3 regions of the Arthrobacter sp. 2762 genome follow, and region 1 is predicted to be linked to each of the others. Evidence: riboswitches for the same ligand, from Rfam matches in the RefSeq annotation. Region 1 holds a riboswitch; each other region holds the start of a gene.
What was found. A riboswitch is a leader RNA that binds a small molecule or an ion and turns the genes downstream of it on or off. The one in region 1 is predicted to bind cyclic di-AMP.
Positions count from the first base shown of each region.

Region 1 (9,953 bases):
GGCGCTCATGTCTCAATGATAGTTTTGGACGATGCGCACACTCGTCGTGGACCACCCGCTGGTCGCTCACAAGCTCACCGTTCTGCGGGACAAGAACACCCCTTCACCGGTCTTCCGGCAGCTCACTGAAGAACTCGTCACTCTCTTGGCCTATGAGGCCACCCGTGAGGTTAAGACGCAGCCAGTCGAGATCGAGACCCCTGTCACCAAGACCATTGGCACGGCCTTCACCAAGCCGACGCCGTTGGTGGTTCCCATCCTGCGCGCTGGCCTGGGCATGCTTGAGGGCATGACCAAGTTGGTCCCCACCGCCGAGGTCGGCTTCCTGGGCATGGCCCGCGACGAAGAAACACTGGACATCATCACCTACGCGGAGCGCCTCCCCGAGAACCTCACCGGACGTCAGATCTTCGTGCTGGACCCCATGCTTGCCACCGGCGGCACCCTGCGCGAAGCCATCAAGTTCCTGTTCAAGCGCGGCGCCTCGGACGTTACCTGCATCTGCCTGCTGGCAGCTCCGGAAGGCCTCGCCAAGTTGGAGGAGGAATTGCAGGACGCCAACGTGAAGGTAGTCCTCGCTTCGATTGACGAGAAGCTCAACGAGAAGTCGTACATCGTTCCGGGCTTGGGCGACGCCGGTGACCGCCTCTACGGCGTGGCCGGCTAATCCTCACGCCTCTACCGCTTTCCGGCGCGCCCCGTTAGCCTGTGGCGCATGGACTGGAAACTTGAACTGGTGTTTGTCCCTGTGTCCGACGTGGATCGCGCGAAGGACTTTTACGTCAACAAAGTTGGTTTCAACGCCGATTTCGATGAGCGTCCCATGGACGGCATCCGCTTTGTGCAGTTGACTCCGCCGGGTTCGGCTTGTTCCATCGCGATCGGTGAGGGCCTCAGCGATGCCCCTCCCGGAACCGCGCCATCTCTTCAAATAGTGGTGAGCGATATCAACAAGGCCCACGAACAGCTCAAGGCCAATGGCGTCGACGTCAGCGATATCGATGTCCAGGACTGGGGACACTTCGTCCATTTTTCGGACCCGGACGGCAATAAGTGGGCTGTGCAGTACATTCCGCACCGGCCCAACGGCTAAGTCACAGTTCGCCGCAACCCCTGCATGGTGCGGCAGGATGGAGCCATGAGCCATCCTGCCGAGCCAACTACGCCTGCCGCGCACATCGGGCCCGCGCCTACCCTGACGGTTCGTGCTGTCCTGTTCGACATGGACGGAACACTGGTTGACTCCACGGCGATCGTCGAGCAGGTGTGGCTGGAGTTCGCCGAACGATACGGCCTCGATTACAACGAGATCCTGCGGACGTCCCACGGGGTGCAAGCGGGCGATACTGTGCGCCGTTATGCTCCGGTCGACGCCGATTTTGAAGCTTTGACTGCCGAGCTTGGCGAGATGGAACGCACGCGAACCGACGGCGTGATTGCCCTCCCCGGCGCCGAAGCGCTGCTCGCTGCCTTGCCGGACGACGCCATCGCGCTCGTCACATCCGCGGACCGCATCCTGGCCGACATCCGGATGAAGGCTGCCGGACTTTCCATGCCATCCACTACCGTCACCGCCGAAGGTGTTACGCGGGGCAAGCCGCACCCGGAGGGGTATCTCAAAGCCGCAGCGTTGCTGGGCGCGAAACCGGCCGACGTCGTGGTTTTTGAGGACGCACCCGCAGGTATCGCAGCCGCCCGAGCTGCCGGGATGCGAACCGTGGTGGTCGGCGACGCCGGTGGGGAGCTTGAGCCGGGCATGTGGCGTATCCCGGACTACTCTGCCGTGACGGTCACAGCCGTGAAAGACGACGACGGCGGTCACCTCATCACTCTCACGCTCTAGCACTGTTCGCCTCCGCTGTTCGCCTCCGCTGTTCCAACCGGTGAAGCGGGAGTAGGCTGTGCGCATGTCTGCGTTGCCGGGGGCGTACGGTGCTGCACTGGAGCGGGCCATGGCGCACGCGACGGATTGGCTTGCATCGGTGCCAAGCCGTTCTGTCCGGCCCAGGTCCGACGCCGACCAGGTCGCCTCGAGCCTTCTTTCGAGCCTTCCCGATGAAGCAACGGATGCGGCTGACGTAGTAGATGAGCTCGCCGCATTGGCTGAGCCCGGGTTGATGGCAATCCAGTCCGGACGCTTCTATGGCTGGGTCATGGGCGGAACGTTGCCCGCTGCCATGGCCGCAGATTGGCTTGTCTCGGCATGGGACCAAAACGCCGGGCTCAGGTTTGCGACTCCCGCTGCCGCCGCCATCGAAGAATCCGCAGCTGCCTGGCTCCTCGAGTTACTGGATCTTCCGCGAGGGTCCGACGTCGGGTTCACCACTGGCGCTACAACGGCCAACTTCGCGGGCCTGGCCGCCGGGCGCCAATACCTGATGGACGAGGCAGGATGGGACCTGGCGGACCTTGGCCTGACCGGGGCGCCTCTCATCACAACGTTTGCCGGCCGCGAACGGCACGCCGCCGTGGACCTCGCACTGCGGTATCTGGGGCTGGGAGCATGCGTTCCTGTGGACACGGACGATCAAGGCAGGATCCTGCCGGACGCCCTCGCGGATGCCATGGATGAACAACCCGGACCTTCCCTCGTGTGCCTGCAGGCCGGCAACCTGCATTCCGGAGCGTTCGATCCGATGTCCGAAGCCATCGCAGTAGCCCATGACCGCGAGGCCTGGGTGCATGTGGATGGCGCATTTGGGTTGTGGGCGGCGGTCAGCCCAAACCTGCGCGGGCGGCTGGCCGGCGTAGAGGCGGCCGATTCGTGGGCCACCGATGCCCACAAAACATTGAACGTCCCGTACGACTGTGGCTTGGCCATCGTGTCCCGGCCGGAAGCTCTGAGACGTGCCTTCAGCATCCATACGAGCTACCTCATTGCAACGGAGACCGGACTGGGCGATCCGTTCGACAAAGTTCCGGAACTGTCCCGACGAGCCCGGGGCATCCCGGTGTGGGCTGCCCTCCGACAGTTGGGCCGGTCCGGAGTCATTGCCATGGTGGACAGGCTTGCAGCAAACGCCCGCGCGTTGGCGGAGGGACTCGCCGCAATCCCGGGCGTCGAGATCCTGAACGACGTCGTTTTCACGCAGGTATCGGTCGCCTTCGGCAGCGATGACCGCACACGCCGCGTCACCCAGCGGCTCATGGCCGAAGGGATCGTGTGGATGTCGGGTTCCTCATGGCGAGGACGTGACATCCTCCGGATTTCGGTGAGCAACTGGTCCACGGACGCAGGTGACGTCGCTGCCTCCATCGCAGCCGTTAGAGGCGCGGCAGAGGCCGAACCGGAAGCATAGAGGCCGTCTTGGTTACAAAGCCGAGCGTGCCTTTTCCAGGTATGCCATCAGCCCGGCCAACTGCTCAGCGCTCCAAGCCAGGCCTGCGCTAATGGCTTGCCTGTTTTCCTGCCAGGCTGCCCGGGCGGTGGCCTCGGCCGAGAAAACCATCGGCGGCCTGTGACCGTGAAACGTGGGACAGCACGTTAAAGGCGAAAACCGCCCCGGTTCCCGCCGTCAGCTGCAGTAATCACTGCTGCGACGGCGGAAAACGGGGCGGCAATCAGGCCCTGCAGGTTTGAGCCCGCTGGGGTGGGCTCAAACCTGCCTATTGAGTTGGCTTAGTACCAGTTGTTGGCCAGGTGGAAGGCGAGGGCTGCCGAGGGGGAGCCGTAGCGTTCCTTGATGTAGTTCAGGCCCCACTTGATCTGGGTTTGGTAGTTGGTCTCCCAGTCAGCGCCGGCAGTTGCCATCTTGGAAGCCGGCAGGGACTGCACGATTCCGTAGGCACCACTGGACGCGTTAGTCGCCGTGGTCCGCCAGTTGGATTCCTTCTCCCACAGGGTGTTCAGGGCAGTCATTTCACCCGGACCCCAGCCGTAGTTGGCGAGGATGCTGGCGGCGTATGCCTTGGCAGCAGCGGGATCGTCCACGGCCTTGGGAGCCGCGGCAGCGGCCGCGGCTGCAGCGGCGGCGGCATCGGCAGCCTGCTTGGCGGCTGCATCAGCGGCAGCCTTCTCGGCGGCCTGTGCGGCAGCTGCCTGGTCGGCGGCGGCTTTCTCGGCCGCAGCCTTCTCGGCAGCTGCTTGTGCGGCGGCAGCTTGGTCTGCGGCAGCCCTGTCGGCTGCGCCCTTCTTGGCAGCGGCATCCAAAGAAGCAGAGATTTCCGCTGATTTGTTGCTGATCTGGGCGGTAGCCTGCGTCTCGGACGCCTGGCTCGTTTCGGGGAGATTGAATGCGGCGTTTGCGGCCTGGCCGAGCGATGCGACGCCCAATGCTGCGGCAACGACTCCTGCAACAACGGACATTCGTTGCCCGGTTTTGCCACGGCGTGCAGCGTTCTTCAGAACGGCTTGCGACTTCGTCAGGGGAGCATTGTGTTCGTCACGGTGACGCGCGGAAGGGCGCGTCTGATCGTTGAATTCAGACATGTGTGATTACCTCTCAGCGCCTGCGGAGTTAGCTGTCGGGTTCGGATGAGGTCATCCGGCCGCGCGCGTAGCTGCGGCTTCACCCCAAGGGCAAGGAAAGTACTGTGCCCGGAGACTCTGGGTCCCCCGTCTCTGCCTCGAATGAGAACGGAACTCCGGGAAGTGGCAGAGCTCGGCGCATCCCGGGTGTGGGCCAGTTAGGGGCGACCCACCCTTTCGAAGGTACAGGAGGTTTCGGCTTAAGTCACATTTGGGTAACAGAGATCACGTTCACGGCGCGTCATGTTGCCTGATTCGTTATATGCGTTCTTTCGAAGCTGTGGGGAAGCGAAGAGCGAATTCCGTGCGTCCCGGCTGGGACGTTACTTCCACACTTCCGCCATGCGCCTCGACGATGGATTCGACGATTGACAAGCCCAATCCGGAGGTTCCTTCCGAGCCTGATCTCGCCGCGTCAGCCCGGGCGAAACGCGAGAAAATACGGCCTTGGAACCCAGGAGGAATACCAGGTCCGTTGTCAGTGACCGTAACCACCGCGCAACCGTCCGCGGAAAGCGTGACGCCTGTGACCACCGTGGTACCTGGATCGGTGTGCTTGCGGGCGTTGGACAGCAGATTGGCCAACACCTGATGCAGCTGGGTTGCGTCCCCGCGCACCGTAATGGGCTCGTCAGGGAGTTGGAGCTTCCAGATGTGGTCCGGTGCCATCACCTTTTCGTCGCTGACGGTCTCAATCACCAGCTGCGTCAGGTCCACATCCGTGACCTTCAACGGCTGGCCTTCGTCCAGGCGCGCCAACAGCAACAGGTCCTCCACAAGCGTGGTCATGCGTTCCGACTGGCTCTGGACCCGTGCCAGCGACTTCCTGCCGTCATCCGTGAAGTTCTCCGTCATACGAAGCAGCTCGGTGTATCCGCGGATGGCGGTCAGCGGCGTCCGAAGTTCGTGGGAGGCATCGGCAACGAACTGCCGGACCTTGGTTTCGCTCTCCTGACGGGCTTCCAGGGCCCTGGAAACGTTGTTCAGCATTTGGTTCAAAGCGTGGCCAACGCTGCCCACTTCTGTTCCAGGATGGGAGGCCGACGGCGGTACGCGCACCGCGAGTGCCACCTCACCGGCGTCGAGGGGAAGGCGCGATACTTTGGTTGCAACCTCCGAGAGTTGCTCCAGCGGCCGCATGGTCCTGCGAATGATGACAGTGCCGGCGAGGCCGATCAGCACCAGTCCGCCAAGGGAAACAAACACCATGGTCCATACCAGCGAGGCCTCCGCGTTTTGCTTATCAGCCAACGGCAAGCCCGTCACAATGACGTCGCCGTAGGTGGTCTCAACAGCCACCAGCCGGTAGTCGCCGTTGGACAATGAACGGTCCACAGGCCGGTTGTCGCGGGGGAGTGAGAGCAGGACCTGCTTGTCTTCCGCCGAGAGTGCGACGCGACGGCCGTTTGCATTTAACAGTCCCGAGTTAATGACGGTGGAACCATCGATCCTCGCGTTGAGGGTCCCGGCGCCTTGGCCGCGGGCCTCCAGCGGATCCGGCCGACCACTTGAGGGAAAGTTCGACGGCGGCCTGCCGAAGTCATTCGCGCGGCTTGACGCCTGCTCCAACTGCTTGTCGAGTTGTTTGTTGAAGTACATGTCCATGGAGGCGTAGCTAACCACTCCAACTGCGCCGCAAATGGCAACCAGCAACGCCATCGCCACCAGGACCAACCGCGTGCGCAGATGCCAGGTGGAGGGATTGAGCCAGTTCCGCTGGGTCTTGCGGGTTACTCCTGAAGGGGTGGACAAGATTCAGTCCGCAGGCTTGATGACGTAGCCGGCGCCACGGATGGTGTGGATCATTGGCGGGTGGTTGGCTTCGATTTTCTTGCGCAGGTAGGAAATGTACAGTTCCACGATGTTGGCCTGCCCGCCGAAGTCATAGTCCCAGACGCGGTCCAGGATCTGTGCCTTGCTGACCACGCGCTTGGGGTTCTCCATGAGGTAACGAAGCAGCTCAAACTGCGTTGCCGTGAGCTGGATGTTCTCGCCGGCGCGCGAAACTTCCCGGGTGTCCACGTTCAGGGCGAGATCGCCGACCACCAGTTCCGCCGTATCCATGGCCGCAACGCCCGAACGTTGGACAAGCCTGTGCAGGCGCAGGAGGACCTCCTCCATGCTGAAGGGCTTGGTGACGTAGTCGTCCCCGCCGGCAGCAAGGCCTACGATGCGGTCCTGGACAGCGTCTTTGGCCGTGAGGAACAGCGCGGGCACTTCCGGAGCGAAGGTACGGATCCGGTTGAGGACCTCGACGCCGTCGAATCCTGGAAGCATCACGTCCAGCACCAGCACGTCAGGGCGGAAGTCCTTGGCAAGCTTCACGGCTTCTGGTCCGTCGGCTGCTACCGCGACGGACCAGCCTGCCATGCGAAGGCCCATGCTCATGAGCTCGGAGAGGCTGGGTTCGTCGTCCACCACCAAAGCGCGGATAGGGGATCCGTCCGGATGGGAAAGCTGGGGAAGGTTGTTCGTCATGGAGTGCGGGGATGCCATGTGACAACTCTCCATTCTGCTGGTTTGCCGAAGCTTTGCCGGTCCTGTGAGGACGCTGTGAGGACAACACTAGCCACGTGGGAGTTCGGTGGCAGGTGTCGCAGGAGTGTGGCGTCCATACTGGTCGGTTCTACAGCGTGTAGCAGATTTCGAGGGAAAAATTCGAGCTTGGAGGGGCTTGCGATTGGACAGCAAGTGTTTCAGATCTTGAGATTCCGTCCTTTTGCGCCTGATGGGAATCAGGAAGGGCATCATGCACTATCTGCCGAAGAAAATTCACCATAAGCCGAATATTTCTCATCGCGACCGAATGAAATGACGTTCATTTTCCATGGTGAAAGAATTGTGATCTGCAGCACAATAGACCCTCTTGTCTCAAAATGTGGACGGTTTGGCGGTTTGTTACTTGCGTGTTGCCATTGTTACGTTGCACACTTCCAATGTGAACAAGAACTCAACAGCACCTGCAGCCGCAGCAATCTGGTCCAGCACACCCGCTGGCGACGAGACCCGCTGTTGTCGAATGCAAGCCTAACTTTCCACCCCAAAGAAGTTTCAGGCATTCGCCCCCTAGCCCAGCGTTGGGCGCCCTTCCCCAAACTCATTGCGGGGACAACCAGCATTCGAAGCCGCGATGACGGCTATTCACTTTTGAGGTAATCACTCCATGTCAGTTGCATCCGGTTACGTCCATATCTCCGTCCGAAACGCCAACAAGGCCGCTTCAAACGCAGGGCTCCGCCCCGGCTTCGGCAACCGCCCCGGGTACGCCCCCGCCACTCAGGGCAACGGCCAGCAGGCTCCCGGCTACGTGCCCCAGGGCTACAACCCCAACTCCTACGGCCAGTTGCGGGCAGTTCCCACCAACGAGCCAGCACCCATGACGGCGCCTACTCCCGTCATTGCGCAGTCTGACCGCCTCCGCCCCGTCGCCAACGACAACGTGGCCCGCGGTTTCGTGCTCTACATGGGCATTGACGAAGAGACAGCAGCAGCGGCCGGCACCTCCATTGCCAAGCTTGCCCAGGAAATCCGGGCCTACGCCCAGTCCCTGGTCACCGGGGCTGAGAGCTACGCTGCAGTCGCCGTCGCACCGGCCGGGGCACCCGGGTCCGCACTCGACGTCGTACGTTCAACTTTCGGTGACCCCACAGTCGCCGCCCGCCAGCGCACCGAGGCTGCACGCCCGGCACCGCAGCAGGAAGCCCGCCCCTCCGGCGTGCTGATCGACCTCGCCCGCCGCGAAGTCCACCTCGATGGCGAGTCCCTGAACCTGACGTTCAAGGAGTTCGAGCTCCTCAACTACCTCGTCGAGAACGGCACCCGCACCGTGGGCCGCGACGAATTGCTTGAGGGCCTGTGGCGCAACGCCGAAGAAGTACCGAACGAGCGCACCATCGACGTCCACATCCGCCGCCTCCGCTCCAAGCTGGGTCGCCTTGCCAACACCGTGCGCACCGTACGTGGCCAGGGCTACCGCTTCTACGAGCACCCTGAGGTCATCGTCTGGGCCGCTCCGGAATACTCGATCTAAGTAGCACTGCAGCCGAAAGCGCCTGTCCTGTAAGGGCGGGCGCTTTCGCTTTCGCGGTCACGCGAGCATGTACGGCTATAAGGTTGTTGAATGAGTGACCATCACATCAGGCGCCTGGTGATCATGCGCCACGCCAAGGCGGATTGGCCCATGGGGGTCCCGGACCATGAACGTCCCCTCGAGGAACGCGGACACCGTGAAGCTCCGCTGGCTGGGCGATGGTTGCTCAAGCATGGGGTAGTTCCAGACTTCATTCTGTGCTCGTCTGCGCTGAGGACCCGCCAAACCTGCACGTGGGTGTGCGATGAGTTGGGGGACAAAGCCCCGACACCCAAGCTCGAGGACGGCTTGTACGCCGCCTCGGCAAACCGGATGTTGACCGTGATCAACCACGTCCCGGACACTGTTACCACCTTGATGGTGATCTCGCACATGCCCGGCGTCCAGGACCTGGCCATGCACCTCGCATCGCGCGACTCGGACCATGACGCTTACATGGACGCTGCCACGCGGTACCCAACCAGTGCTTTGACGGTCCTGGAGACTGAGAAGTCATGGGCGGAGCTGGATGGGCAGGACGCCCGTCTGACGCACTTCAAGGTGCCACGCAAGTAGCAACGCATTCGTTTAGCCCCGCACTGGCAGCTCATGCTCTGCCGCCACTTCGCGCAGCAGCCGGACGGCATGCCGGATATTGGGGCTGGCGGTCATGGTCTTTCGATACACGATTCCCACTGCCCGCTGCTGAATGGGGTTGACGACCGGCACTGCAACGACGCCAGGCGGCAGGGGTGGCCTGCCCAGCCGAGGCACAAGCGCCACGGCCATGGCCTGCTCCACCATGGCGATATGGGTGGAGAAATCGGGGTCGTAGACACGGATATCGGGGACCCGCCCAAGCCCGGCGAAGATCTGCAGGAGGGCTTCGTTGCAGATGGCACCCGCCGGCGTACTGACCCAAATTTCGTCCAGTAAGTCTTCACGCTCGACGACGGTCCGTCCAGCGAGTGCGTGCGCGCTGTTAACCAGGACGTCGGCCTGGTCCAGGCAAAGATCCTCGTGTACCAGGTTCTCGGGAATGACCAGCGGCACGGAGTTCCAGTTGTGCACCACGGCCAGCTCAGCCTCGCCTGATGCGACTCGTTGGACGGCCTCACGTGGGTCCTCGGCCAGCACGCTGATTTCAAGTGCAGAATCGGTGGTCCCGATGCGTCCTAGCATTGGCCCCACCAAGCCACGGCAGGCGGTGGAGAATGCCACGAGCCGCAGCAGTCCCGAGGGCTTCGCGGGATCGGCGAGGAGAGTTGCCTGCAGTTCCTCGAGCTCGTCCATGATTCGCCGCCCGTAGCCAGCGAGGGCAAGGCCCCGTTCGGTAAGGAGTACACCACGGCCGTTTCGTTCCAGGACGGCTACCCCCGTTTGCTTCTCCAGCTTCTTGATCTGTTGGGAAACCGC
Region 1 is NZ_JBEPSI010000001.1:97,879-107,831, reverse strand. Features, by position in the region: gene tadA (tRNA adenosine(34) deaminase TadA) at 1-9, opposite strand, end outside; gene upp (uracil phosphoribosyltransferase) at 32-667, shown strand; gene ABIE18_RS00470 (VOC family protein) at 716-1,093, shown strand; gene ABIE18_RS00465 (HAD-IA family hydrolase) at 1,139-1,843, shown strand; gene ABIE18_RS00460 (pyridoxal phosphate-dependent decarboxylase family protein) at 1,908-3,299, shown strand; gene ABIE18_RS00455 (hypothetical protein) at 3,312-3,449, opposite strand; gene ABIE18_RS00450 (aggregation-promoting factor C-terminal-like domain-containing protein) at 3,620-4,429, opposite strand; cyclic di-AMP (ydaO/yuaA leader) riboswitch at 4,435-4,592, opposite strand; gene ABIE18_RS00445 (sensor histidine kinase) at 4,727-6,220, opposite strand; gene ABIE18_RS00440 (response regulator transcription factor) at 6,224-6,964, opposite strand; gene ABIE18_RS00435 (winged helix-turn-helix domain-containing protein) at 7,632-8,498, shown strand; gene ABIE18_RS00430 (SixA phosphatase family protein) at 8,589-9,113, shown strand; gene ABIE18_RS00425 (LysR family transcriptional regulator) at 9,126-9,953, opposite strand, start outside.

Region 2 (9,953 bases), on a different contig from region 1:
TGAATAGGTGGTCCGGCAGGATAACCTTGAAGCAACAGACCAACACGGACCGTGCTGTCTCCCTCGATCCCGCACATCCCTGCGGATGCGGTGGCGGCGCGACGTGTCTCCAAAGCAAGAACGAAGAAGGTTGATTACGTGCCCACCGGCAAGGTCAAGTGGTATGACAAGGAAAAAGGCTTCGGATTCCTCGCGGCTGAGGACGGCCAGGAGGTATTCCTGCCCAAGACATCGCTGCCCGCAGGCGTAACCGAGCTCAAAGCCGGTACGCGTGTGGAATTTGGCGTGGCCGATGGCCGTCGCGGTGCCCAGGCGTTGGGCCTTCGGGTCCTGGACAAGACGCCCTCCATCGCCAAGGCCAAGCGCATGAACGCCAAGGACCTGGCGCCTTTGGTGCAGGACCTCGTGACCGTGCTGGATAACTTGTCCGGTACTTTGTCGTCCGGTAAGTACCCGGAAGGCAACAAGGCCAAGGCCATCGGTATGGCGCTGCGCAAGGTTGCCGACGAGCTAGAAGCCTAGGAACTGCCATGACTTCGGAATCCGCACAGGATACTCAGGCCGGAAGGGACGCGCAGGCCAGCCCTGAGGCCGTCACTGCCGCCGCCCCAGTTCCTGTCACCGGGGAGAATCCTGTCAACGGGCAAGCCCCTGAAAACAGCGACACCCCTGCGCGGAAGCCGGTCGCAGCGAAGCCGCGGGCCGGCATCCCCGTGTGGCGCACTGGCAAGCCGGATGCGTTCCTGGCCGCCGCCGTCGATGTCGCGCGGGAAGCGGTGGAGACTATCGCGAACCCGGGCGAGGTGGGTACCTACGTAGGCGCAAAGTCCGAGGGCGACCGCGTGGTCACGCACTTGTTCGAGTCGAAGCTTGCGGGATACGGCGGGTGGCAATGGTATGCCGTGATCACGCGCAATTCCCGGTCAAAGATCGTCACAGTCAGCGAGCTTGGCCTCTTGCCCTCTGAGGATTCCATCCTGGCCCCGGAATGGGTCCCGTGGGCCAAGCGTGTCCGCCCGGAAGACGAGACACCCTTGGTGGAGGAGACGGTTGAGGAAGTGTCCGAGGAATCCGTACAGGCTGATGAAGACGACGCCGCCGAGGCATCCGATGAAGCCGACGAAGAGGACGACGACGCAGCCCGCCTGGGCGATTAACGGCAGCGGCGCCGCCCGGGAAGAACCCTGACGACGCCGTTTCCTGCCCTTGCGCGGAATTCCGCGACAGTTACTTCTTCAGTTTTATTTCTTGAGTTCGCCCACGACGTAGTCGATGCTGGCGAGCAGGGCTGAGACGTCGTCCGGTTCGATAGCGACGAAAGTGGCAATGCGCAGCTGGTTCCGCCCAAGCTTGCGGTACGGCTCGGTGTCCACGACGCCGTTGGCACGCAGGATCTTGGCGATTGCCGCTGCATCAATGGAGTCATCGAAGTCGATGGTGGCGATGACGTTGGAGCGGTCCTCAGCCTTGGCGACGAACGGTGTGGCGTACTCGGAAGCCTCGGCCCAGGAGTAGATGCGGCTGGCAGAGTCTGCTGTGCGCTTGCTGGCGAAGTCCAGTCCACCATTGCTGTTGAGCCACTGCACCTGCGCGTCCAAGGTCACCAGCGTGGACAGTGAAGGTGTGTTGTACGTCTGGTTCAGTTTGGAGTTGTCGATTGCGGTCTGGAGATCCAGGAAGTCCGGGATCCAGCGGTCGCTGGCCTTGATCCGAGCGGCGCGCTCCAGGGCCGCGGGGGAGAACAGGCCCAGCCACAGGCCGCCGTCAGAGGCGAAGTTCTTCTGCGGGGCGAAGTAGTAGACATCCGATTCGGCGACGTCCACGTCCAGCCCGCCGGCGGCTGAAGTGGCGTCCACCAAGACGAGCGAACCGGCGTCGGCGCCCTCGACGCGCTTCACGGGGGCTGCAACACCAGTTGAGGTCTCGTTCTGCGGCCAGGCATAGACGTCAACGCCAGCCTCCGCTTGGGAGACCGGCCGCGTGCCGGGCTCGGACTTGATGATGGAGGATGCATCCAGGAACGGGGCTTTGTCGGTGGCCGCGGCAAACTTGGAACCGAACTCACCGAAGGAAAGGTGCTGGGCCTTTTTCTCAACCAGGCCAAAAGCCGCTACATCCCAGAAAGCAGTGGAACCGCCGACGCCGAGGACAACTTCGTAGCCCTCAGGTGCACGGAAGAACTGGCTGAGCCCTTCGCGGACCGAACCCACCAGGTTCTTGACCGGCGCCTGACGGTGGGACGTGCCGAGAATGGTGGTCGATGCGGCAGACAGGGCCTGGACCTGTTCCGGGCGGACCTTGGACGGTCCCGCGCCGAAGCGTCCGTCCTTGGGCAGCAGGTCGGCGGGAATAGTGATGCTGTTGTCGCTCACGTATGGCTCCAATGGGTATCGGTTAGAGAGGGGGAGGTGGGCAGGTGGCATCGGCTGCCCCTTCGACTCCCTCATTCTGCCTGACCGGACCCACCGTCAGGAATCTGCGGTTGTCATAGTCCGCCACGTGGAATGACGGACCACCACAGGCATTGCGGCCCAGGGAAAAATTATCCAGAGTAATTCCAAATAAGCTAGGCTGGGGTTGACGTTCCTGAGGTGTCGGTTGCACACCGTCCACCTTGGCTGGGACGCGGTACGGTGGAGATTACGCAAGAAATGCGTTCGAGGAGAGCTGAGCTGGATGACGGATCTGATCGATACCACTGAGATGTATCTTCGGACCATTTTGGAGCTTGAAGAAGAGAACATCGTGGCTCTTCGCGCACGCATTGCGGAGCGTCTGCGGCACTCGGGTCCCACGGTTTCCCAGACCATTGGACGCATGGAACGCGACGGCCTGGTGATTGTGTCCAACGACCGCCACCTGGAACTGACCGAAGTCGGGCGCAAGCGGGCCACCGAAGTCATGCGGAAGCACCGTCTTGCCGAAAGACTCCTGGCGGACGTCATTGGTCTGGACTGGGCGTACGTTCATGACGAAGCATGTCGCTGGGAGCATGTCATGAGCGAACGGGTGGAACGGCGGCTCTATGAGTTGTTGGAACACCCCACCGAGTCACCGTATGGCAACCCCATCCCGGGTTTGGAAGCGCTTGGCGGCCTCGCCAACCAGCCCCTTGCCCGGCTGGACGTCAACCTGCTGCATGCGATGGACGGGTATGCTGCCGATTCGCGCGTAGTGGTCAGCCGCCTTGCTGAGCCCATCCAGGTTGAGCCCGAGCTCCTCACCCAGCTCGACGAAGGCGGAATTCGTCCTGGCGCAACTGTCTCCTTGGAACGGGTGGGGGAGTACATCTCTGTCCGCGTTCCCGGCATTGAAGGAGCACTGGAGCTGCCTCCCGAGGTAGCTGCGCACGTCTTCGTCGCCGTCAGCTGACTCTGACTTTCCCTCCGACCGCGGGGAGTGTCGGATCTCACTTTGAGCTGGTTGCCGCGCGTGTGACCTGCGGATTTCGGCGACTGATGATATGGGGCCACCCACAACACGGTCGTCTGGAAAGATAACGAATTTATTACTGCGGGCTTTAATCACCTATAGTTATCTACTAGCGCCGATACCAAAGCGTTACCTGATCTGGAGCCGAGCTCTGCCAGCAGATCAGGTGTGTCATCAACTACTGGCAGAGGCGGGGGAACCACAAGCGGCTGCCTAAAGAAGCAGCCTTGGGGTGAAGTCCGCAGCAGAAGTGCCTACTAACGCAAGTCCTTCCGGGGATACCTGTGTGCCGTTTGCGCTTCGTGCGGACCGGGTCTTTGAACTCTCTGACCCGAATCCGACAGCTAACTTCGCAGGCTTTCCAGAGAGGAACAGAGTTTGACATCGCAGAACGTCAGGGGCCGCCGCCGCGCGTCCGGCCCCGCTGCTGAGCTGCGGCCAGCCCGCGCCGCAATGGAGATCCGGCCACGCGACACCCCGCGTCAGGTGCGCCGCCGTAAGAGCCCGTTGCGCCAGGTAGCCGACTTCGCCGCAGCCAGTGGTGTCGGGCAGAAGGCCGGTGTCGCGCTTGCCGCCACCGGACTTGCCCTGACTGTAGGCCTGCCTGCCACAAGCCCCGTCATGGCCACGTCCGAGTCCGGCCAGGCCGAGGCGGCCCTCTCCGTGCCCGGTGGCAGCCAACCGGAAGTTTCTGCAGCAGCCTCTGCCAAAATCGATTTCAGTCGCGCAGCCGTCGCTACCGCCGCTGATCCTGACGGCAAGCTCAAGCAGTTGCTGAGCGCCCAGTCAGCGGGGAGCATCCAGCGCGCCTCCTCACTTGGCACCTTGGGAAGTCCGCTGGACAAGCTGGTCACGGCATCGCCGTTTGGCTACCGTGTCAGCCCCCTTACCGGCGGCACCGGCGACTTCCACCGTGGCCAGGACTTCGTGGCCCAGTGCGGAACCGCCGTTCACGCCGCAGCCGCAGGCAAGGTCACATTCGCCGGGTGGCATGAGTACGGCGGAGGCAACCGCGTCGTGATTGATCACGGCAACGGCCTCGAGACCACGTACAACCACCTGTCGTCCTTCAACGTCAAGGTGGGGCAGACTGTCAGCCGCGGCGATACCGTCGCGCTGAGTGGCACCACAGGAGCATCTACCGGCTGCCACCTCCACTTCGAGGTCCAGGTCAACGGCGAAGTCGTAGATCCCATGGGCTGGCTCTGAGCCAGTTGATGGTTGTCTATCGCATTCATGACACGCCCCGTGACCTGAATGTGACATTCACGAACATCTGTTGTACCGTCTAAAGCGCATCGGCTTTTTAGGGGGCCGATGCACTTGAGTGGATTGCCTAGCTCTGCCACCACTCGAGGTCCGTTCGCAAAAATCGTCTGGCAGGGGCGGGGGAACCAATTTTGGTCTTCGAGTCAGAAGACCTTGGGGTTAAGTCGCAAAAGCTTCCTTGAAGCCGCGCGGCCGGATGACTCCCATCCGAATCCGACAGCTCACCTCGCAGGCATTGGGAGAGGCTACCTTCGTGTCATCACGCACTACCCCTGCGCGCCATCGCGCCGAATTGGTTCGCACGAACCCGTTGAACACCCTTTCCAAGGCTGTCTCAACCAATGCAGGCACCGTAGGCCGCCAAGCCGCCGTTCTGGCCGCAGCCTCGGGGCTCGTTCTCAGCGTTGGACTCCCGGCCCAGGCCGCTGACACCGACGTTTCCAAGTCGGAATCCTCCAGCACCCAGCAGTTGGTCGCCACCGCAGTTGTTACCGCGGAGCCCACCGCAACCGTTTCCTTCGAGAGCCCCGTTGTGGCTACAAAGGAAGCTCCCAAGGTTCAGCGGGCCTCCCAGCGCACGGCAACCGAAGACCAAGCGAACGGCACCCTCGCTGCCCTGTCCTCCAAGGCCAAGGATGCCGCTTCCAGCGCGGCAGCCTCAGGACTTGCAGCAATTGCCTACACCGGCATCGGCCACCCCTACGTTTGGGGCGGCACTTCCCCCAACGGCTGGGACTGCTCCGGATTTACCCAGTGGGTTTACGCCCAGGCCGGCATCAGCATCCCCCGCGTCAATGCCTGGACGGTCATGACCCCCACCAGCACCCCTGCCCCTGGCGACCTCGTCGTGCAGAACGGTGGAGCCCACGTGGGCATCTACGTCGGTAACGGCATGATGATCAGCGCTTTGAACCCCAGCCAGGGCACGCTCCTGCACTCCGCGGCCTCCACCGGCACGTCCTCGTTCTACACCCTCCGCTAGAAAATCCCATTCGGGGTAAGCCAGCATGCCCCCCAAGTGCTGGCAGCCCATAACCCGCGTGCGACCCCACCGTGCGCGGATACGAAAAGAGAGTAATCATGACCAGTGCAAACAAGGTTGCACGGCATAGAGCTGAGGCCCCCAAGACCAGCTCACTTGCCGTCATTGCCAAGGCTGTCAGCGACAACGCCGGTGGCGTTGGCCGTCAGGCAGCAGTGATCGCAGCTGCATCGGGCCTTGTCCTGACCAGCGGCGTTGCTGCAAATGCTGCGGACACCAACGTCCAGCGCGAATCTACGTCTGCGTCCACCCTTGACGTGCAGTCGGTTGCCCAGGTGACCATTGCTGCCGATTCCAGCGTCGCCATCTCCTACGAGCGCCCTGTGGTCAAGACTGTGGAAGCCCCGGCTCCCGTCGTCGAGAAGGCACCTGCCAAGGAAGCTCCGGCTGCCGGCGGCACCGCTACTTTGGCGGTCAACACTGATGCGTCCGCGGCCAAGGCGCCTGCTGCATCCAGCGGCCTCGGGGCGGCTATCGCTGCAGCGGCCTACGCACAGCTCGGCGTCACGCAGGACTGCACCATGCTGGTGACCAACTCGCTGGCCGCCGTCGGTATTCACTTCCACGATTGGCCGGCCGGCTACCTCTCCCTCGGCCGCACGGTCAGTGCAGCTGAAGCCCAGCCCGGCGACCTCGCCTACTATGCCAACGGTGGCTACGGCGGAATGGCACACATCGCTGTTTACGTCGGCAACGGCATGGCAGTCCACGGTGGATGGAACGGATCCACCACGGCACTGTTCAGCGTGAACGTTGGCTCCGGCCCCGTTTTCATCCGCGTCAACGGCTGATCAAGTACTCCACGGAACACCCCGCAGGCTCAGGCCGGCGGGGTGTTCTGCTTTAACCACGGGGTGTCCCGCACATGAACTTTCGCCAACACCACAGGCGAAACGGCGGAAAAATTCGTTGATATGGCATATAAGTGCTTACCCTTGTGTTGTCGATCCACAGCCCGTACAAGCAGAGGGCAGCCGGCCCTCGTGCCCCTGACGGGTGCGGCCGTGAAGAGGTACGTGCATGCGCACACTCGTTCTGAATGCTGGATATGAACCGCTGGCGGTAGTAACCTTCCGCCGGGCGCTGGTCCTTGTGCTGACTGGAAAAGCTAGCGTGGTGGCCGAAGGCGACGAGCCTGTCGTCGGGCCACAGGAGGTTCTCGGGAGACCATCCGTGATTCTTCTCAATCGCTACATCCGGCCCCGGTACAACAGGATCACTGCCGTGAGCCGCCGCGGGGTACTCCGCCGCGACGGCCATCGCTGCGCCTATTGCGGGAAAACAGCCCACACCATAGACCACGTCCACCCCAAATCCAGGGGCGGCGCGGATTCCTGGGAAAACCTGGTTGCGGCGTGTTTGAAATGCAACAACGCCAAGAGTGACCACACGCTGGCCGAGATGGGTTGGAAACTTCGTTTCAAACCTGGCGTGCCCACGGGAACCATGTGGCAGATCAAAGAACTCGAGAAACCTGCGCCGGACTGGGACCCGTTCCTGTTGCCGGAATCCGCCGCCTGATCGATTTCTGTTGCCCTCCCGCCGTCCGGGTAATCTGGGCGGATGGAGTTCAACGCTGTGATTCTGGCGGGTGGCAGGGCCACCCGCCTCGGTGGCGTGCCCAAGCCCGGATTAACGTTCGACGGCGCCAGCCTCCTTTCGCATGCCCTGCAGGCGGCACGGGGTGCTTCCGCTGTGGTGGTGGTTGGTCCTGACACCTCTGGTATCGGCGGCGTCCTGCCGGATGGAGTTCTTAGTGCCCGGGAGGAGCCGGCCTTTGCTGGGCCTGCCGCCGCGATAGCTGCTGGTCTGGTGGCTTTGCACCAGAATGGGCAACCAGCGCCGTGGACGCTCGTCCTGGCATGCGACATGCCGCACGCCTCCAGGGGCATTGCGCCCCTCTGGGAAGGATTGCGTGCCCATCCTGAAGTGGAAGGTGCCATGGCCGTCTCAGCCGACGGCCGGCAACAGCCCCTCCTGGGGGTCTACAGCACCACCGCTTTGGAAAGGGAAGTTGCCGTAGCTTCGGCAGCTTCGGGGTTAACGAACTCTTCAGTGTTCCGGCTGCTTGCTAGGCTGAACCTGCTGGCCGTTACTGTCCCCGATGGGTCTACCGATGATGTGGACACGTGGGAGGACGCTGCGGCCCTGGGCATACACAACGAGCAGGAGGCGGACATGAAGAGCCAGGAAGAGACGCTCGAGGATTGGTGCCGCACACTGTTGCAGGCCTTTGAGCTTGAGGGCGTTGAAGTGGACATCAATGAAGTCCTTTCGGTGGCAGGAGTTGCAGCCCACTCCGTGGTTCGGCCTGCGGCGCCGCTGACTACGTTCATCGCCGGTTACGCTGCCGGTATGGCCAGGGGGATCGGACAGGCGGCGGACGACACCGCCATGAGCGCTGCCCTTGACCTGGCCCGCCAGGTTGCCAAGCAATACCTGGAGCCCGGGACTGAGTCGGAATGACCGAGGCCCCCGGACAGGGCCACCACCACGCGGCACACACATGGCATGAGGCCCGGCAACGTGCCTTTGAGGTCGCTGCTCCCATCCCGCCAAGCCCAGTGCCATTGAAGGCTGCCTTGGGAAGGACACTTGCCTCGGATGCAGTGGCCATTCAGGACATGCCGCACTATGCGTCCTCCGCCATGGACGGCTGGACCGTCAACGGAACGGGCCCATGGATTCTTGTTGAGCCCGGCCACAGACTTGCTCCCCACCAGGCCAGTCCCATCGTCACCGGAGGACTCATTCCGCCAGGCGCCAAGGCCGTTCTGCGCAGCGAAAGTGGCGTTATCACCACGGACGACGACGGCCTTCCGATCCTTGCGCTTGGCGGGTCCGCGAAGCCGGGGGAGCCACGCAATGGCCAGCACATCCGCAAAGCTGCCGAGGAAGCTGCCGAAGGGGACGTGCTGCTCAAAGCCGGCACCATCCTGAATCCTGCGCACATTGCCTTGGCTGCCCTGGCCGGACTGGATGAATTGGAAGTCCTGGGGAAACCTTTGGTGCGGTTTCTCCTGACGGGGTCGGAAGTGGTGACGCAAGGCGTCCCTGTGCCAGGCAAGGTCCGGGATACCTTTGGCCCTCAGCTTGGAGCCGTCGTCGAACTCCTGGGTGGCATCGCAGGAGAGCAACTTAAGGTAGGCGACAACTACGACGACTGGCTTGCGGCTTTGCAGGACACCGAGCCTGAACCTGCGGAACCATATGCCGCAGCGGAGCCGCCGGCCGACGTCGTGATTACTACGGGCGGGACCGGACGCTCAGGGACGGATCATTTCAGGAGGGCCGTGGCTGAACTGGGCGGCCGTCTGCTGATCGATGGCATTGCCATGCGCCCCGGGCACCCCGCCGTGTTGGCGGAGCTTCCGGACGGGCGCTTCGTGCTGGGCCTGCCCGGGAATCCGCTGGCTGCCATGATGGCGCTGTTTACGCTTGGGGGGCCGCTGCTCGCAGCCCTCGGCCACAGGAAGCTGGAGGACGTTGGCGAGGTTCCGAGCGGTGCGATGATCGACGCCGATCCTGGACGGACGCGCCTGATGCCCTTCAAGCTGGTCTACGGATTGGCATCGCCCGCGCAGCATGCAGGGCCTGGGATGATGCGAGGGCTGGCGGGAGCAGATGGCGTCATGGTGGTGCCGCCGCATGGTGTCCAGATGGGCGAGCTGGTCCCGGCTTTTTCTTTGCCATGGGGCAAACCTCTGCCCACGCCCCAAGATGCTGCAGGAAAACCACGCAAGCCGCCGGCCAGGCAACAAAAGAAGGCTTCTTCCGGTCCTGTTGACTGGAGCGCGCTGGAATCCTGAAGGTCCCCGGATGGACGCAGGTGGTAACTGGGGGCCCGGGCTTGCAATGATGGACCCATGAACAGGCATGCTCCCGAACAGGACATCAATGAAGATGACCTGCAAATCCACCCGCCCAAGAAGGCTGCGGCAGGCCTCAAGGCTGTCACTGTCGCCCTTGTAAGGGGCTACTCCCAGGCAGGAGTAGCCCGCACGGTCCGCTCCATGCTCAGGGTTAACCAGCATGACGGCTTTGATTGCCCGGGCTGCGCCTGGCCGGAATCCATCACGGGACGCCGCAGTCCCGCGGAATTCTGTGAGAACGGCGCGAAGGCAATCGCTGAGGAAAGCACCACACGGACGGTCGGCGCAGATTTCTGGGCAGCACATTCCATCGCTGATCTTGAGGACAAGACCGAATA
Region 2 is NZ_JBEPSI010000008.1:177,680-187,632, reverse strand. Features, by position in the region: gene ABIE18_RS16000 (cold-shock protein) at 139-522, shown strand; gene ABIE18_RS15995 (DUF3027 domain-containing protein) at 531-1,157, shown strand; gene serC (phosphoserine transaminase) at 1,242-2,372, opposite strand; gene ABIE18_RS15985 (iron-dependent transcriptional repressor DtxR) at 2,677-3,372, shown strand; cyclic di-AMP (ydaO/yuaA leader) riboswitch at 3,575-3,804, shown strand; gene ABIE18_RS15980 (M23 family metallopeptidase) at 3,811-4,641, shown strand; cyclic di-AMP (ydaO/yuaA leader) riboswitch at 4,787-4,950, shown strand; gene ABIE18_RS15975 (C40 family peptidase) at 4,955-5,683, shown strand; gene ABIE18_RS15970 (NlpC/P60 family protein) at 5,782-6,534, shown strand; gene ABIE18_RS15965 (HNH endonuclease) at 6,764-7,264, shown strand; gene ABIE18_RS15960 (NTP transferase domain-containing protein) at 7,307-8,209, shown strand; gene ABIE18_RS15955 (molybdopterin molybdotransferase MoeA) at 8,206-9,552, shown strand; gene ABIE18_RS15950 (FdhF/YdeP family oxidoreductase) at 9,610-9,953, shown strand, end outside.
Region 2: linked by a shared signal. The riboswitch ahead of ABIE18_RS15980 (M23 family metallopeptidase) and the one ahead of ABIE18_RS00450 (aggregation-promoting factor C-terminal-like domain-containing protein) in region 1 are both predicted to bind cyclic di-AMP.

Region 3 (9,953 bases), on a different contig from region 1:
TGAACTGCGCTCCCTCGCCAGCACCGCTCCGCCGCCCTCTGCGGCCGTCCGTGCGTTGATGATCAGTGACCGGGCTGCCGGCAGCAGAAGCACGACGGCGGGGGTCGCCTCCGCCATGGCAGGTGCACCGACGGCGGTACTCACGTCGGTCCAAGGATCCACTGACGCGGCCGCTGACCCAACCCCGGCTGACTCAACCCCTGCAGGCTCAACCTCTACTGACGAACTCGCGGCCCGCCGTCGTCGTAAGCGCCGCACTGCGATCGCCGGGCTCGCTGTGGCAGTGTCATTGGCAGGCGGTGCTACGGCCGCGGCTGCCTCCGAGGGTGGCATCCCGGGCGCTTTCCAACATCTGGGCTCCACAATCGGTTCAGTAGTTTCGCAGCTCACGCCGGGATCAGGCAATGGATCGCGGCAGAATCCTGGTTCCCCTTCCGAGCAGGAGCGCGGCCGCACTGTGACTCCGGCGACCCCATACCCGTCCGGCCGCAACCCGGCCGGCAGTGCCACCACGGGAAATGGCGCCAACCCAGGCCAGGAGCTTCAAGGAGGCACCAATGGCGCGTCAGGACATTCCAATTCGCCGAAGGCTCCCAATGGGGGAACGCCCGAAACACCCAGGATCCCCGGGAATGGTCAGCCTGGCAATATCAGCATCCCGACTCCCGCGGCACCCATCACGCCGCCGGGCATCGAGGCGCCCAACGTAACCCCGCCCACCCTTCGGCAATCGGATATGCCCGTGCCGGTTCCCACTCACGTTGTCCCTGAGGAACCGGCCGCCCCCGGCAACGGCTAGAGCACGGGCTTGACGCCCAGCACGTGCAAAGCCCGCTGTTCCGTTGCTGGGCAGCAACGGAACAGCGGGCCAGCGACTTGTCACCGCCGCAAGGGCAAAGCCTACGCGGTAACCAAGCTGTGCCAGTCGGCGACGAGGGGCAGGTTGTGCGCCTCCGAAACCGAGTGGTGTGCCACGTGGCCTGCAGCGATATTCAGGCCTGCGGCCAGGGCAGGGTCGCGGTCGAATGCGGCCTTGACGCCCAGGTTGGCCAATGCCACGGCGTAGCGCAGGGTGACGTTGGTCAGTGCGTACGTGGACGTGTTCGGAACAGCGCCAGGCATGTTGGCAACGCAGTAGAAGATCGAGTTGTGGACCTTGTACGTCGGTTCCTGATGGGTGGTGGGGTGCGTGTCCTCGAAGCAGCCGCCCTGGTCCACGGCGATGTCCACCAGGACAGAGCCTGGCTTCATCCGGGACACAAGTTCGTTGGTGACGAGCTTGGGCGCCTTGGCACCGGGGATCAGGACGGAGCCGATCACGAGATCTGCGTCGACAACTGACTTCTCGATCTCGTAGGCGTTGGACGCCACGGTCTTCAAGCGGCCCTGGTAGAGGGCGTCGAGTTCCCGCAGGCGGTTGATGTTGATGTCCATGATGGTGACATCAGCACCAAGGCCCAGTGCCATGGCGGCGGCGTTGGTTCCGGCAACACCGGCACCAAGGACAACGACTTTGGCGGGACGGACACCCGGTACACCGCCAAGGAGGATGCCCTTGCCGCCAGCCGGAGCCATCAGCGAGGAAGCGCCGACCACAACGGACAGGCGTCCTGCAACTTCGGACATCGGGGCGAGCAGCGGGAGCGTGCGTCCTTCCTGGACCGTTTCGTAGGCGATGGCCGTGACGCCGGAGTTGATGAGCTCGGCGGTGAGTTCGGGCTCGGCTGCCAGGTGCAGGTAGGTGAAGAGGATGAGGCCCTTGCGGAAGCGGTGGTACTCGGCTTTGATGGGTTCCTTGACCTTCATGACCATGTCGGCACGGCCCCAGACGTCATCGGCGTCGGCAACGATTTCGGCGCCTGCGATCGAGTATTCCTCGTCCGTGATGCCAGAACCCAGGCCCGCACCCCGCTCAACCAGAACGGTGTGTCCGTGAGTGCGGAACTCGTGGACACCGGCGGCCGTGATGGCTACGCGGAACTCGTTGTTCTTGATTTCTTTGGGGACGCCGATGATCATTTGCTGGCTCCATCGTTAGCGGCTTTTCGGCCGGATATTTGCTGCGGGCTGTGATTCCAGAATAAATCCGGCTGTGAGGCAGGCGACATGATCCTCCAGGCCTGCGGAAGCGAAAACCCCGTAAATTCAAGGATCTTCTTCAAGCGAGCTCGACATTTGTCGAGCGTCGGGGCGTCAGGTGTCGCCTGATGTTGGTACGCTTTCTGGATGCAGCAGGACGTCGAGGAGATCGTTGAACGCGTGGCGCTCAAGCTTGGCAGGGGGCTGTCCCTGGAAGACCTCGACGGCGTCCTCCTCGCCTACAGTTCCAACCAATCCCACGCCGACCGCGTCCGGGTGAACTTCCTCCTGAGCAAACGCGTGCCGAGCGATGTCAGTGCTTGGCAGCTCTCCCACGGAATCTCGACGGCAGTGCGCCCAGTTGTTGTTCCGGCGAACGACGAACTAGGAATGCTCGGCCGCGTTTGCGTCCCGCTGCTGGTGCGCGGATTCCGGGTGGGCTACTTGTGGGTGCAGCAGGATCTTGAGGAGCAAACCGCGACGGCGATACTCGCCGAATTGCCCGGCGTGCGTGACGAACTGGACCTGTTGGCTGGTTTGTTGCTCGATTCCAACACAGCCGAATCAGAGTTCCGAAGGAGACGGGAGCAGGAGTTCCTGGCCGCCTGTGGCGGCGAGTCCAACGCCGTGGCAGCGGTGGCCGGTTGGAAGGAGATCCAGGGCCGCGGTCCGTGGCAACTGGTGACCATCCTGGACGCCGACGGAGGCGGAACCGACGTCGACCCCATTGCCGCAACGTTAACCCACCGAACAGCAGCGCTGCAGTCCACCATTGGTGTCAACGCCGCGTTATTCAGCGCCGGTACGGAGACGCATTCCGTTGTCCTGTTCCGGGAATCCGGTGGCCGGGCGGACCACGCCCAAGTTCTGGTGCACTATCAATTGGAGCTCGCCAAGCGAGCGGGCCGCACGGTGGAGCGGGTGATCCTGGGCATTAGCGAGCCGTTCCAGGTCATACGGCAATTGGCGGGCGCCTACAGGCAATCGAAAGTGGCAGCACAGGCTGCAGCCGTGGATCCACCCCTCGGCGAGTTGGTAGATAGCCGGGCGGTGGGCGTTTATCAACTCTTCGATCGTCTTCAGGCGCCGGGCGGCTGGGATGATACGGGCTCCGTTCATTTCAGGACTTTGGAGGACCAGGATAAGAACGGCGAACTCCTGCCCGTGCTGGAACTGCTCTATGACAACGACAGCTCAGTGCAGGATGTGGCGGCGAAACTTCACCTGCACAGAAGCAGCATCTACAACCGACTCGCCCGGATCCGCCAACTCATCGGAGCTGATCCGTTGAGCGGTGGGATCCGGCTTGAGCTGCATGCTGCACTGAAGGCCCAGCGGTGGGCCTCGCGGCCCCGGATCTAGCGCGTGCCGTGCCGCTGACTCGCCTGGTGCCATGGAATGCGTGTTGTGGAACGCAGGTTGCGGAACGGCAGCGCTGAAGTGGACAGTCACTCAGGCGTCCCCTACGCTGAGAAAGCGGTTTCTCAACAATTCTTAGGAGCAAGGTGGGCGGCGTTGTCTCGGGAATCCTCATCGTCGCTTCGGTCATCGCGGTGGGTTATTTCGCCACCCGCTACAAAGTGCTGGCCCCTGATGTCCAAAGCGCGCTGACTCGGACGGCCTTCTACATCACCAATCCTGCGCTGCTGTTCACGGTGGTAGGTGAAAGCGATATCCGCGCAGCACTTGGGGTCGACGCCCCTCTTGCGCTCCTGTCAGCAGCCGTCATAGGCCTTCTCTATTGCTTGCTGAGCTTCGTGTTCTTCCGGCGGCCAGTCGCGGAAACGGCGGTTGGTGCCATGGCCAGCAGTTATGCCAACGCAAACAACATTGGCATTCCTGTCTCGTTGTATGCAGTGGGCACGGCGCAGCACGTTGCTCCAGTCCTGCTGGTTCAACTCCTGATCATGGCGCCCTTCTACCTCAGCGTCCTGGGCGTCGCAGGTGGCACAAAAATCTCGTGGAAACGGATGCTGTTGCAGCCCTTCTCCAATCCCATGATTATCGCCTCGGGGCTGGGGGCGGTGATGGCTCTGACGGCGTGGGATGCGCCGGAGCTCGTCCAGAAACCCATTGATATGCTGGCCGGCGCGGCCGTCCCCATGGTTCTGCTGGCTTTTGGCATGTCGCTGGCAGGCAAGGCCCCTCTTCAAAAGGGCGATGGCCGCGTGGAGACCGTGGTGGCAACCACTTTGAAGGTGGCGGGCATGCCCGCGGTGGTCTGGGTGCTGGGGCGCTTTGTGTTCGGGTTGGAGGGTCAACACCTCTTGGCCAGCGTCATCATGGCCGCACTTCCGACCGCCCAGAATGTCTTCCTTTTCGCTTCTCCCTACGGACGCGGAATGACAATGGCCAGGGACGTCATCCTCTGCACAACCGTGCTTTGCGTCGGGGCGTTGGTTATGGTGGCGTGGCTGCTTGGGTAGAACCGATCGATACCAGGAACAAGCGACACACGGAACAAAAGAGGCAGGCACCCGGGTAGGTGCCTGCCTCATCTCGTTGCAGTGATTTCTTGTTGCCGTGATTCCTTAGGCTCGACGCAACCGCTGGCAGCTCCAGCGGCCCATCCGATGACGGAAGGTGGCAGGGCGGCTGCTGCTGCAGTACCGGCCGTGCCATCCGACGTGCTTGCTGGTCCTGGGAAGTTGCGTGCTCACTTCAAGATCCCTGTCGCGCCGTCGAGTATGCCGTCCAGGTCCAGTGCTGAACCATTGGACGGCGTGGTGCTGGGGCTCCCGGTCGGCTTTGGCTTTGGCGCCGGAGTCTGTGTTGGACTAGGCGCCGGAGTGACGGTGGGCGTCGGCGTCGTCGTGGCAGGTGGGGTGGTAACCGTGTCCGACGGAACCGGGCTCGGGGCAGGCTGGGTCGGTACAGGAGTTGTCACGCCCGGCACAGGAACAACAGCCGACGGGACTGCTGAAGGGACCCAAACAGGATCCGCGAGTGAAACCTGCGGAGTAGGAATGGACGACGCCGATCCCTGAGCGGGTGCCTCTTCTGACGACTGCGTTGCAACAGTTGCCGGCCGTCCGGCCTCGCTGGTGGCCGACGAAGCAGAGGCAGTGGAGTAGGACGAGCTGGGCGCAGGAGCGGCCGAAGTTGACTGCCTGCTGTCGCCACCTGTCTTTGCGTCACTGGCTTCCTGGGTCGGTGTTTCCTTCCCGAAGAAGGGAAGCTCGAAGGCCTGGCTCATGGTGCCAACGGTCAATACCAAGCCCAATGCTCCAGCGACAACTGCCATGCGCTGGCTCATTGTTTTGACCGAGGCGGCCTTGGTGAGGACGGAGTGTGGTTCGTGGCTGAAGGACGACCCACCCAGTGACGACCCACCCAAGGATGAAGCTCCGAAGGTAGTGGCGCCGCTCGCTGAGGTTTCGGCAGCCGCCTTATCGGCTGTGCCGCTCTCGGATTCTTGGGCGCGAAGGGCTTTCCGGCTTGCGAGACCAGCGGCGGCGGTCGCGGCCGCTGCGAGCTGGGCATGGCTCTTCGCCTGAACGATCGGGATCGCAGCAGTGGCGGGTTCCGGTTCGTGCGCGGCGGGCGTGGGTGCCTGAACGATCGGCATAGCAGCGGTAGCGGGCTCTGGATTCGTAGCCGGTTCGGGAGCGACCGGTTCGCGCCCCGGAACAGTTGGAATCGCAGCAGTTGCCGGCTCCAGGGGAGCAGAATATACCGCAGCAGAATCCGCCGGAGCAGAGTCCGCCGGTTCTGTTTTTGCTGGAGCAGTTTCGGCGGGAGCTGTCTCAGCAGAAATAACTGCCTGGGCTGCCCGTTCACGCTCTGCCGCGCGAGCGGCTGCGCGCGTGGTGGGTGCCGCAGGGGCGGGAGCAGGAGCGGTGGTGGTTTCCGGCGTCGTGCCTGTTAAACCTGCTTCCGCTTCTGGCGTGCTGTTGGAGGATCCGCTGGGTTGGGCCCGACGGCGTCCGGTTGGCTGGGTACGCTCGCGCGCAATTTGGGCGCGGCGCGGCTGATCCATGGGTGGGGGTTCATGGTGGTTGCCTCTCAACGCCTGCGAGGTTAGCTGTCGGGTTCGGACGAGGCCGTCCGGCCGCACATGGCGGCTTCACCCCAAGGGCCTAAGAAAAATCAGGCCCGGGAACTCTGGGTCCCCCGTCTCTGCCGCGAGTCTGGCGGATCCCGGTTTGCGGCAGAGCTCGGCGTCAACCCGGAAGCGGCCCAGCGGAGATACGGGTCGCTCTTAGACCGTACATGAGCGCCATAGTAAAGTCACATTAATGTAACGGGCGGGACGCCTTCCAGCGCGAAGGTCCGTTAGGACTTAGGCTCCGGGGCCGGAGCCGGGGCTGGCAGCTCGTGCTGGATCCTTTGGACTTGGTGTGCGTAATGGGTCTCGGGTCGAAAAATTTCGTCCGCCACACCCAGCATCCCACCCGTGGCGCCGCGCCGGACTTTCCCCTTGCTGTTCTGGCGGGAGACCCAGAACCAAAGGGCAGCAATGAGGGCAGGTGCTGCCAGTACCGCCACCAGAACGGCCAAGATATCCATGGCCCAAGACTAGCTTCCGCCGCATGCGGCAGGTAGAACATAGTCGTATGGACCTCCCAGTGATGCCGCCCATTTCGCCCATGCTTGCCAAGTCCGTTCCTTCAATCCCTGATGTGGGCCACTTTGAGCCCAAGTGGGACGGGTTCAGGACCATCGTTTTCAAAGACGGGGATGAGATCATCCTGGGCAGCCGCAACGAACGTCCCATGACACGGTATTTCCCTGAACTGGTGGAAGCACTCCAGAAGAATCTTCCGGACAAATGCGTGATCGACGGCGAGATCGTCCTCATAGCTGACAACAGGCTCGACTTCGAGGGCCTTCAGCAGCGCATCCATCCTGCCGATAGCCGTGTGCGGATGCTTGCCGAGAGCACCCCGTCCTCCTTCATCGGATTCGACATCCTCGCGCTGGGAGACGAGAACCTCATGGACAAGCCGTTTTCCGAGCGTCGAGCCGCCTTGGAGAAGGCGCTGGCCAAGGCTGAGGCGCCCGTCTACGTAACGCCGGCGGTGACGGAACTCGATCAAGCACAGGAGTGGTTCGTGCAGCTGGAAGGTGCCGGGCTCGACGGCGTACTTTCCAAACCGCTCGGGGGGACGTACCAGCCGAATAAGCGGGTCATGTTCAAGACCAAGCATGAACGGACCGCGGACTGCGTGGTGGCTGGATTCCGCTGGCACAAAACGGGAAAGGTTGTCGGGTCGATGCTACTTGGGCTGTATAACGACGCCGGTCAGCTGCAGCACGTGGGGGTGGTGGCTTCATTTCCCATGGCCAAGCGCGAAAGCCTGGTGGCCGAACTTGAGCCGTACCAGACGGAATTCAGCGAACATCCTTGGGGCCAGTGGGCCGATCAAGGAGATGCGGCAGTTAGCGGTTCCCGAATGCCGGGCGCGCAGAGCAGGTGGAGCGCCGGCAAGGATTTCTCCTTTGTTCCCCTCCGGCCGGAGCTCGTCATCGAGGTTGCCTATGACTACATGGAAGGCGACCGGTTCCGGCACACCACCCAGTTTCGTCGGTGGCGGCCGGACCGGACTCCGGGGAGCTGCACCTACTCGCAACTGGAGGAGCCGGCTGATTACGACCTCGGGGAGATCCTGAAGCTGCCGTAGCCTTGGTTGCTCCTCACGTGTGGTTCTACGTTGTTGAGCCGCTGTTACGTTGTTGGACCGCTGTTACGTTGTTGCCCAACAACGTAACAGCGGCTTGGCGACGAGCTACTCTTCGTGCCCCTGGTCGCTGCTCATGCTGCCCTCCGCCGGTGGGGTTTCGCCTGGGGGTACGCCGCCCCCGGGTTCGAGTCCCGTGACGTTGCCGTCCAGGGGATCGGGGTTGGCGGACGCTGCAGGATCGTCGTCTTCGTCCTGGCGCATGTCCGGATCTGTGTGGATATCGTCCGGGTCGCCAGCGGTGTCGCCGGCCGTGTCGTCCCGCTCGGCTGCGCCAGAGGCGCCGAAGGTCCGGGGATCGTCCTCAGGGTCATAGCTGGTCATGGTCGCCCTTCCTAAGCAAACTTACTATTGTGCTTGCCCGGCCAGCCTAGTCTCCAGATCGTAAACCCAACAAGGGGCACCCACGCCGGGATCCGCCGTCGTGCGTTGGCGCCTGACTCTGTCGGGACGCTTAACTCTGGCGGGATGCTTAACTCTGCCGGGACGTCGCCGCGACAAAGCTCCTGATAGCGTCCGCCACGGCTTTGGGGCGCATGTGCTGTGCAACGTGGCCCACGCCCGGAATTTCCACCAGCCGCCCTTGCGGGATTGCCCGCGAGAGGCGAAGCGCCCATACCGGCCCGGCCACATGATCACGGCTCCCTCGGAGCACCAGCACGGGAGTCCGGACTTTGGCCAACTGCTTCTCGGTCGGGTACTTCATCATCACGGGCAGCTCCGTGAGATACCAGCGCGGCCCACATTGCAGGTAGTCAGTGAGCACAATCCAGTTGGACGATGGGCTTTCGCGGAGGAGACCATCCAGGAACAGGGCCAGCGACTGCCGCGCCACATTCTTGTGCCGGGAGTCCACCACAGGGCCCATGAGGACCAGGTGCATCGCGCGCTCAGGCTCGTGGAGCGCCGCTTCGATGGCGAATTGCACGCCCATCGAATGCCCCACCAGGATGTACGAATCAATGCCGCATGCCTTAAGTGCCTCGGCAATGAACGCGCCATACTCCTCCACGGAAAGTTGCCGGCCGGGTTTTGGCGTCCCGGCAAAACCCGGAAGGTCCAGTGAATAGGTGGGGGCGCTCGCGGCCAGGACGGCATGAAGCCTGGCGAGGTAGCGGTGCGAAACGCCAATACCGTGGATGAGGATGTAAGCGGGCTCCCTCTGATCCCCGGATTCGGCAGGCTCGGGGTTGGCATGGCTGCCCGGCCGCGGCGGTGCCGTTCCATCCGTCCAAAGAATCCGGCCGGTCAGCCCGCAGGCCTCGACGTCGGCAGATAGTAGCGTCGTCAGCTCCCTAACCTCCGGTTCTCAATTGTGCCTGAACTGGGGAAGCTAGTCCCGGGCGGCGTCGTCCGATTCGGCGGGGTCGCCGGCCACGCGCGAAGCGTCAGGGGCGGCGGCAGCATCGGCTGCGTCCCGGCGTCGGGCGATCTTGGATTCTGTCCACATGGCCACCGCGACGAACACGACGCACGCGAACATGAAGGTGGCTACGAAGTTCAAACCCATGGCCGATCCCAAGGGTGCGGCAAGGGCCATTGCGGCCACCCCGGCCACGATATGCCACCCTTTGAAATTGCCCACCAAACAAGCGTAACCCCGGGCTAATCAGGTGCTGGCCCGTTGGCTGGGATCGTTGCTTGATCCTTATCACTCCGACGCTTTTAGCCGTTGCTCGCGTCATTTCCGGCGTCATCCCGGCCATCATCTTCGCCTTTATCTCCCACGGAGGTCTCGGCCTGCTTGCGCTTCTGGGTTTCCAGCCACTCCATGATCGCCGCCTGGCGGATTCGCCGATGCGTGCCGCGGTATTCCACGGGGATTTCTCCTCGGTCGGTCATATTGCGCAGGTACGTGTGTGAGATGCCTGCGAGCTCCGCGGCCTGGGACGTCGTGAGCATTTCCTCCACGCTGCTGACCGTGACGGTTTCGCCGCGGCTCAACCTTTCGAGAAGATCGACGACGGCGTCCCTCGCCTGATCGGGGAGGCGGTGGACGGTGCCATCGACGAACACGGTGATGTCGTCGCTGTCCTGGAGGGAGCGTGCCAGATTCCGGGCGTCGTTGGCGGGGAGGCCGGCTGTAACGCGGGGAGCTATCAATGCCATGGCAGAAGCCTAGCGCGGTGCCGCTGTTGGCTGCGCTGGACAAGGGGAGATGGCCCGGTTCGATGGTTCGCTGCGCACAAAACG
Region 3 is NZ_JBEPSI010000005.1:268,942-278,894, forward strand. Features, by position in the region: gene ABIE18_RS11760 (hypothetical protein) at 1-799, shown strand, start outside; gene ald (alanine dehydrogenase) at 901-2,019, opposite strand; gene ABIE18_RS11770 (PucR family transcriptional regulator) at 2,227-3,441, shown strand; gene ABIE18_RS11775 (AEC family transporter) at 3,585-4,505, shown strand; gene ABIE18_RS11780 (hypothetical protein) at 4,736-6,058, opposite strand; cyclic di-AMP (ydaO/yuaA leader) riboswitch at 6,075-6,225, opposite strand; gene ABIE18_RS11785 (hypothetical protein) at 6,355-6,588, opposite strand; gene ABIE18_RS11790 (ATP-dependent DNA ligase) at 6,636-7,703, shown strand; gene ABIE18_RS11795 (DUF6480 family protein) at 7,809-8,084, opposite strand; gene ABIE18_RS11800 (alpha/beta fold hydrolase) at 8,233-9,051, opposite strand; gene ABIE18_RS11805 (hypothetical protein) at 9,094-9,345, opposite strand; gene ABIE18_RS11810 (helix-turn-helix domain-containing protein) at 9,426-9,869, opposite strand.
Region 3: linked by a shared signal. The riboswitch ahead of ABIE18_RS11780 (hypothetical protein) and the one ahead of ABIE18_RS00450 (aggregation-promoting factor C-terminal-like domain-containing protein) in region 1 are both predicted to bind cyclic di-AMP.